One region of the Stenotrophomonas sp. YJH_SMC_138 genome, then DNA from elsewhere that is predicted to be linked to it. Evidence: riboswitches for the same ligand, from Rfam matches in the RefSeq annotation. Region 1 holds a riboswitch; the other holds the start of a gene.
What was found. Region 1 has a riboswitch for thiamine pyrophosphate ahead of AC5P7I_RS17885 (TonB-dependent receptor). Riboswitches for the same ligand answer to the same signal wherever they lie in the genome.
Positions count from the first base shown of each region.

Region 2: it holds a riboswitch for thiamine pyrophosphate, as region 1 does, so the genes downstream of both, thiC (phosphomethylpyrimidine synthase ThiC) here and AC5P7I_RS17885 (TonB-dependent receptor) in region 1, are expected to answer to the same signal.

Region 1 covers NZ_JCAFTB010000009.1:188,375-192,012, forward strand. Annotated here, with positions in the region: gene AC5P7I_RS17875 (glycine zipper 2TM domain-containing protein) at 122-529, shown strand; gene AC5P7I_RS17880 (phosphotransferase enzyme family protein) at 651-1,775, shown strand; TPP riboswitch at 1,874-1,969, shown strand; gene AC5P7I_RS17885 (TonB-dependent receptor) at 2,040-3,638, shown strand, end outside.
Region 2 covers NZ_JCAFTB010000001.1:541,633-545,270, forward strand. Annotated here, with positions in the region: gene thiC (phosphomethylpyrimidine synthase ThiC) at 1-1,305, opposite strand, end outside; TPP riboswitch at 1,388-1,489, opposite strand; gene AC5P7I_RS02380 (BCCT family transporter) at 1,755-3,332, shown strand.

The sequences.
Region 1 (3,638 bases):
CCGCCCGGTAGGCCAGGCAATGTTCCGGCAATGTCGGAACGCCAGCGTGGTCTCCACGGCAGCCGGGGCGCCCCGCGCCCTCCCTGCCCAGCGTGGCATGCACCTCACAGGAGAACCGAACATGCTCAGTACTTCCACACTCAGCTTCCGTGGTCTGGCGATGGCCCTGGCACTGGTTGCCGGTGTCGCCGTGGTCAGCGATGCCAGCGCGATGTCGAGGAAGGACAAGCGCACCCTGGTCGGCGCCGTGGTCGGTGGCGTGGCCGGCAACCTGCTGTCCAACGGCGACCCTGCGGCCACCGTCGGCGGTGCCGTGGCCGGCGGCGCGATCGGCAACCTGACCACCTCCGACCGCCGCGACCGCCGTTACTACGACAATCGCCGTTACGACGACCGCTACGATCGCCGTTACGACCGTGGCTACTACCGCAGTGGCTACTACGACCGTGGCGATGACCGCCGCTGGCAGCGTGAGCGCTACTACGACAACCGCTACTACCACGACCGCGGCCGCCATCGCGGCTGGTAAGCAGCGCCGACATACCGATGACGCGGAGACGGGCGGGTCGATGACCCGCCCGTTTGCGTTGGCCACGCGCATGGCGTTGAATGCGCAGCCTTGGATGTGACTTTCCCGATCGGACTGTGGCATGACGTCTTCCTCCCACCGCGTGCAGGGCCTCAACAACGACGAGGTCGCTGCCGACTGGCCACCGATCAGCGCGGCGGACATCGCGTGGCTGAGTACGCGTTACCCGCAGCTGGGCGGGCACAGCCAACCGCGCTGGCACAGCCCGCGGCCGCTGTCTGCCGCCGCCATCGTCGACGGCACGCGCGGCGCGGTGTTCATCAAGCGCCACCACCACAGCGTGCGCAGCGCGACCTGTCTGGAAGAAGAACACCACTTCATCGCCCATCTCGCCGCCGCCGGCGTGCCAGTGGTGCAGGTGCTGCCGGCCACCGATGGCCACACTGCGGTCGAACACGGCGAATGGACGTTTGAACTGCACGATGTCGGCGTGGGCGACGACCTGTATCGCGACGCGGTGTCGTGGTCGCTGTTGACCGATGTCGCGCAGGCCCGCGAAGCAGGGCGCACGCTCGCACAGCTGCACCGTGCCGCCGCCAGCTACCACGCGCCCCAGCGCAGCACCCATCTGCTGGTGGCGCGCGACGACCTGATCCGTGCCGACGATCCGATCGCCGCCATCAAGGCAGGACTGGATGAACGTCCCGGGCTGGCACGCTATCTCGCGCGCATTCCATGGGAAGCACAGCTGCAGCGCGACGTGCTGCCGTGGCACGCCGGCCTGGCCGAGCGCCTGCGCGCCGAGCCCCGGCTGTGGGCGCACAACGACTGGCATGTCTCCAACCTGCTGTGGCGCAACGGCGAGGTCAGCACCGTGCTGGATTTCGGCCTGGCGTCGCCCACCAGCGCGCTGTTCGACCTCGCCACCGCGATCGAGCGCAACGCAGTGGCGTGGCTGGAACTGGAGCGCGGCATGGAGGCAGTGCGCATCGATATCGCGCTGGCCCTGCTCGACGGCTACCGCGAGGTGCTGCCGTTGTCGGCGGCACGCGTGCACCTGCTGGCCGACCTGCTGCCAATGGTCCATTTCGACTTCGCACTGTCCGAAGTGGAGTACTTCGAAGGTGTCACCCGCTCAACCGCGAATGCCGACGTGGCCTGGCAGCCCTTCATGCTGGGCCATCCGGCGTGGTTCCACAGCGCGCCGGGACGGGCACTGCTGCAGGCCCTGCACGCCGTCGCGTGATCCGGTTGACGCAGCGTTGCGGTCAGATCCCTTTCCGCAGGAAAGGGATCTGACCCCGGCTGGCGCTCGCAAATCCGTACCATTTGTAGTGAAATGGTCACCTGAAGCGGGGGTGCCTGGATCTGCCAGGCTGAGAGAGTCCCTTGGAACCTGATCCGGTTTGCACCGGCGTAGGGAGCTTTGAGCCGCAGCCACACCCCCATCATGGGCCGGTGCACCTGCGCGCCGTCGCTTCGTCTCCCTTGTTGTCCGAAGACGAACCGAATGAACCGCTGCCTGCGCCCCACCCTGCTCTCACTCGCCCTCTGCGCCGCGCTGCCGCTGCATGCCAGCGAGGCCGAGGCCACCACCGATGCGGCTGCCACTGGTGCCGAACGCTCGCCGACCGAACTGGCGGCGGTGCGCGTGGAGGCCGGCAAGCCGAAGGCCGATACCTCGCGCGTGAATGCCTTCGGCGGCGGTTCGTGGAAGGACACGCCGGCTTCGGTGAACGTGCTCGAGCGCGACTATCTCGAACGTCGCCAGGTACGTTCGCTGTCCGAGCTGGCCAGCAACGATGCCTCGCTGGGTGATGCGTATGCACCTGTGGGCTACTACCAGAACATCGCCATCCGCGGCTTCGCGCTGGACGCCGCCACCGGCTACCGCTTCAACGGGCTGTCCATCGCCGGCGAGCAACGCCTGGCGCTGGAGAACGTGCAGTCGGTCGAGATCCTCAAGGGTGAAGCCGGCCTGGCGGCAGGGGTGATGGCGCCGGGCGGGATCATCAACTACATCGGCAAGCGCCCGGCTGAAGTACGCACCGCCACGCTCGGCACCGATTCGGAAGGCTCACGCTACGTCGCCGTCGATGTCGGCCACTGGATCACCCCGCGTTTCGGCCTGCGCCTGAATGCCGCATGGGACTCCAGCAATTCCTACGTCGCGCACGCCGATGGCCGCCGCAACTTCTACTCGCTGGCCGCCGACTGGCTGATCGGCGAGCGCGGCAAGCTGGAAGTGGATGCCAACTACCAGACCAGCTCGCAGCGCTCGGTGTCCGGCTACCAGCTGCTGGGCGCGCGTGACCTGCCGCGCGGTGTCGACCGCGAGCACCTGCTCGGCTACCAGCCGTGGCAGCGCCCGGTGGATATCGCCAGCACCAACATCACCGCGCTGCATACCTACGACTTCAACGATGCCTGGCAGTCGCGCGTCTCGGTCGGCCACAGCCGCTCGGTGATCGATGACAACGTCGCCTTCGCCTACGGTTGCTACTACGCCGTGCAGTGCGCCGATGGCAGCGTGCCAGGCAACTACTTCGCACCCAACGGCGACTACGATGTCTACGACTACCGCAGCCCGGACGACACCCGCCGCAACCAGCAGGCCCGTGCCGAGCTGCGTGGCCGCTTCGAGACCGGCAGCGTCGGCCATCAGCTGACCCTCGGTGCCGACTACTTCCGCCGCACCGTGGACAAGCGCCCGAGCGTCAACGAGTACGTCGGCACCAGCAACATCCACGACCCGCAGGTGCCCGTGTTCGAGCCGTCGCCGAAGATGCCCGGCCCCTCCGCACGACGCCTGGACAGCCGCCAGACCGCGTTCTTCGCGCTGGACCGGATGAGCTTTGGCGATGACTGGCAGTGGTTGGCCGGTGGCCGCTTCGTGCGCCTGGACGAGCGTGCCTACGACAAGCGTGGCGTTCCGCAGCGGCACAGCCGCCTGTCGCGGTTCCTGCCGCAGACCGCGGTGGTGTGGAAGGCCACCGATCAGCTCAACGCCTATGCCAGCTACGTGCGCGGCATTTCGCTGGGCCAGGAAGCGCCGTTCTGGACCAGCAATGCCGACACTTTCCTGCCGTCGGTGCAGTCACGGCAGCTG
Region 2 (3,638 bases), on a different contig from region 1:
CTTGATCAGCTGCATCGGCACGTGGCCGGGGCCTTCGATCATGGTCTGCACATCATGCTTCCAGGCGATCTTGGTCAGCTCACCCAGCGTCTCCAGCTCACCGAACTGGGCCGCGTCGTTGGCATCGGCGATGCAGCCCGGGCGCAGGCCGTCACCCAGCGAGAAGGTCACGTCATAGGCCTTCATGATCTCGCAGATGTCTTCGAAGTGCGTGTAGAGGAAATTCTCCCTGTGGTGCGCCAGGCACCACTTGGCCATGATCGAACCACCACGGCTGACGATCCCGGTCACGCGCTTGGCGGTGAGCGGCACGTAGCGCAGCAGCACGCCGGCGTGGATGGTGAAGTAGTCCACGCCCTGCTCGGCCTGCTCGATCAGCGTGTCGCGGAAGATCTCCCAGGTGAGCGCTTCGGCGCGGCCGTCGACCTTCTCCAGCGCCTGGTAGATCGGCACGGTACCGATCGCCACCGGCGAGTTGCGGATGATCCACTCGCGGGTTTCGTGGATGTGCTTGCCGGTGGACAGGTCCATCACGGTGTCACCACCCCAGCGGATCGCCCACACCAGTTTCTCCACCTCTTCGGCAATGCCCGAGGACACCGCGCTGTTGCCGATGTTGGCGTTGATCTTGGTCAGGAAGTTGCGGCCGATGATCATCGGCTCGCTTTCCGGATGGTTGATGTTGTTGGGCAGCACCGCGCGGCCGCGCGCGATTTCATCGCGCACGAACTCCGGCGTGATGATCTTCTGGATCGAGGCGCCGAACGCCTCGCCCGGGTGCTGCTGCAGCAGGCCGGCATCGCGGATCGCGTCCAGCCGCTGGTTTTCGCGGATGGCGACGAATTCCATTTCCGGCGTGATGATGCCGCGGCGCGCATAGTGCATCTGGGTGACGTTCGCGCCTGCACGTGCACGTCGCGGCAGGCTGCGTGTGGGGAAGCGCACAGCATCGAGCTTCGGGTCGTGCTCGCGATCGCGGCCAAACGACGAACTCAGGCCGTCGAGCTGTTCGGTATCGCCGCGCTCCTCCACCCAGCCACGACGCAGCGCCGGCAGGCCCGCGGACAGATCGATACGCGCGTCCGGATCGGTGTACGGGCCCGACGTATCGTAGACCGTGACCGGTGCATTCTCCTCGCCGCCGAACAGCGTCGGCGTGCGGGTCAACGCGATCTCGCGCATCGGCACCTGCAGATCCGGACGCGAACCGGGTACGTGGATCTTGCGCGAGCCGGGAATGGGCCGGGTCACGGATTCGGAGAGTTGCTGGGCCTGTTGCTGCAGGGCGGAGAGCTGTGCGTTCATCGGGCATCGTCCAGGAAGGTCAGGGACGAAGCGGCGGCGCACTGCGACCGCGCACGGACGGTCCTTGGGCGGTGTCCGGGCACGGCTGCACTGCAAAGCTTCCCTACGCCGGTATGAGCCGGATCAGGTTCCAAGGGACTGTCTCAACCGTGGCCACATGGCCGCGGTACCCCCGCTTCTTGGCGTGCATTAGAGCATAGAGCGCCCGCTCCGGGAGTTGCCCCCGCGGTCAGTTCCGCTTTCCTGTGGAAAGCGGATCTGATCCGGATCGCTGTTCGTTAACAGAACCATGACGTCGCGTTCAGTAACGTGCACGTCCGTCGCCCTCCAGCGACCGATGCCTCCTTCGACGCCGACGCGGCCCCTGCCCGGTTCGCGCTGCATGCCGCCGGTCCTTCGCTGCAAGCTCTGCTCGCTCCCCTCAATCCCTTGATCGGAGAAGCTCCTTCATGGTGTTTCGCGTTTCCATCGCACTGGTTCTGCTGCTGGTGCTGCTTGCCGGTATTGCACCAGGCCCCTTCAATGCCGTGGTGCAGTCGATGCTGGCAGAAGTCATCCGCAGCGTCGGCTGGCTGTACCTGCTGGTGGTATTCCTGGCCCTGGTGTTCCTGATGTACCTGGCGTTCGGTCGCTTCGGCAACCTGCGCATCGGTGGCGAAGACGCCGAGCCCGAGTTCTCGCGAGCCAGCTGGATGTCGATGCTGTTCGCCGCCGGCATGGGCATCGGCCTGGTGTTCTGGGGCGCCGCCGAGCCCATTTCGCACTTCAGCAAGCCACCGGAAGGGCTTGCTCCGCAGAGCCTGGATGCGGCACGCGCCTCGATGCGCTATGCATTCTTCCACTGGGGCCTGCACCCGTGGGCCATCTATGCGCTGATCGGGCTGGCAATGGCCTGGTTCCAGTTCAACCGCAACGGCCGCGGCCTGGTCAGCGACATGCTGCAGCCGATCATCGGCCGCCACCATCGCGGCTGGATCGGTAGGGCGGTCAACATCGCTGCAGTGGTCGCCACCGCGATCGGTGTCGCGACTACGCTGGGCTTCGGCACCATCCAGATCGCCGCCGGCATCGAGCGCGTGTTCGGCGTGCAGGCTACCGTCGCAGTGCAGATGACCATCATTGCCGTCGCCTTCGTGCTGTATATGGCGTCCACCGCCAGTGGCGTGGAGCGAGGTGTGAAGTGGCTGTCCAATTTCAACCTGGCGTTGGCTGCCCTGCTGGCCGCCATCCTGCTGGTGCTGGGGCCGACCGGCTTCATCTTCGATACCTTCACCACCACGCTGGGCTCCTACCTCAACCAGCTGGTGACGATGAGCCTGCGCATGTCACCGTTCTCCGGCAGCACCTGGGTGGCGGACTGGACAATCTTCTACTGGGCCTGGTGGATCTCGTGGGCACCGTTCGTGGGGTCGTTCATCGCACGCATCTCGCGCGGCCGCAGCGTGCGCGAGTTCGTGATCGGCGTAGTGCTCGCGCCGACGCTGCTGGGCTTCTTCTGGTTCGCGGTATTCGGCGGCACCGCGCTGTGGGCACAGATCTTCGGCCATGCCGACCTGGTGCAGGCGCTGGGCAATGGCTACGAGACCGTGCTGTTCACGCTGTTCGACAGCATGCCGCTGCCGCTGCTGCTGTCGTGCATCGCACTGGTACTGCTGATGATCTTCTTCGTGACCTCGGCCGACTCGGCGGTACTGGTGCTGGCCAGCATGTCCACTGACGAAGCAGGCGATCCTCCGTTGAAGCGCAAGCTGGCCTGGGGCATCGCGGTGGCGTTGATCGCAGCGGCCTTGCTGCTGGCCGGTGGCCTGGATGCACTGCAGGGCATGATCACGATTGCGGCGTTGCCATTCGCGCTGCTGATGGTGCTGGTGATGGTGTCGCTGTACCGCGTGCTCGACCAGGAGTACACGCGTGAGCGGCGGCAGGCGCAGCGCCAGCGGCACATGATCGATGCGTGGATCGCACGCGAGATGGCGGCACAGGAGGAGACGCAGGCCGAGGCCGCGCGCGCGCACGATCAGGATTGAGGGTGTTTTGCAGCCTGCGGCTGCACCGCTTTTTTCAAGCAACGGCAACGTCTAAACCGGCTCTGGGATGCTGAGGGTTTGGCGGGGCGGTGTGGGTGGGCAGGACACGCCGTGAACCCATCCTTGGGGGCTCGATGGCGCCATCCATGGCGCCAACGGTCCTGCCCACCCACACCGCCCCACGCCCGACAGATTTTCGGTGACGGTTGGTTCTTCACGCCATGCGTGGATGAGGTGTATCGGAAAACAAGAAGGGGTCGGATCCGTTTTCCTGCGGAAAACGGATCCGACCCCAACCATCAGCAC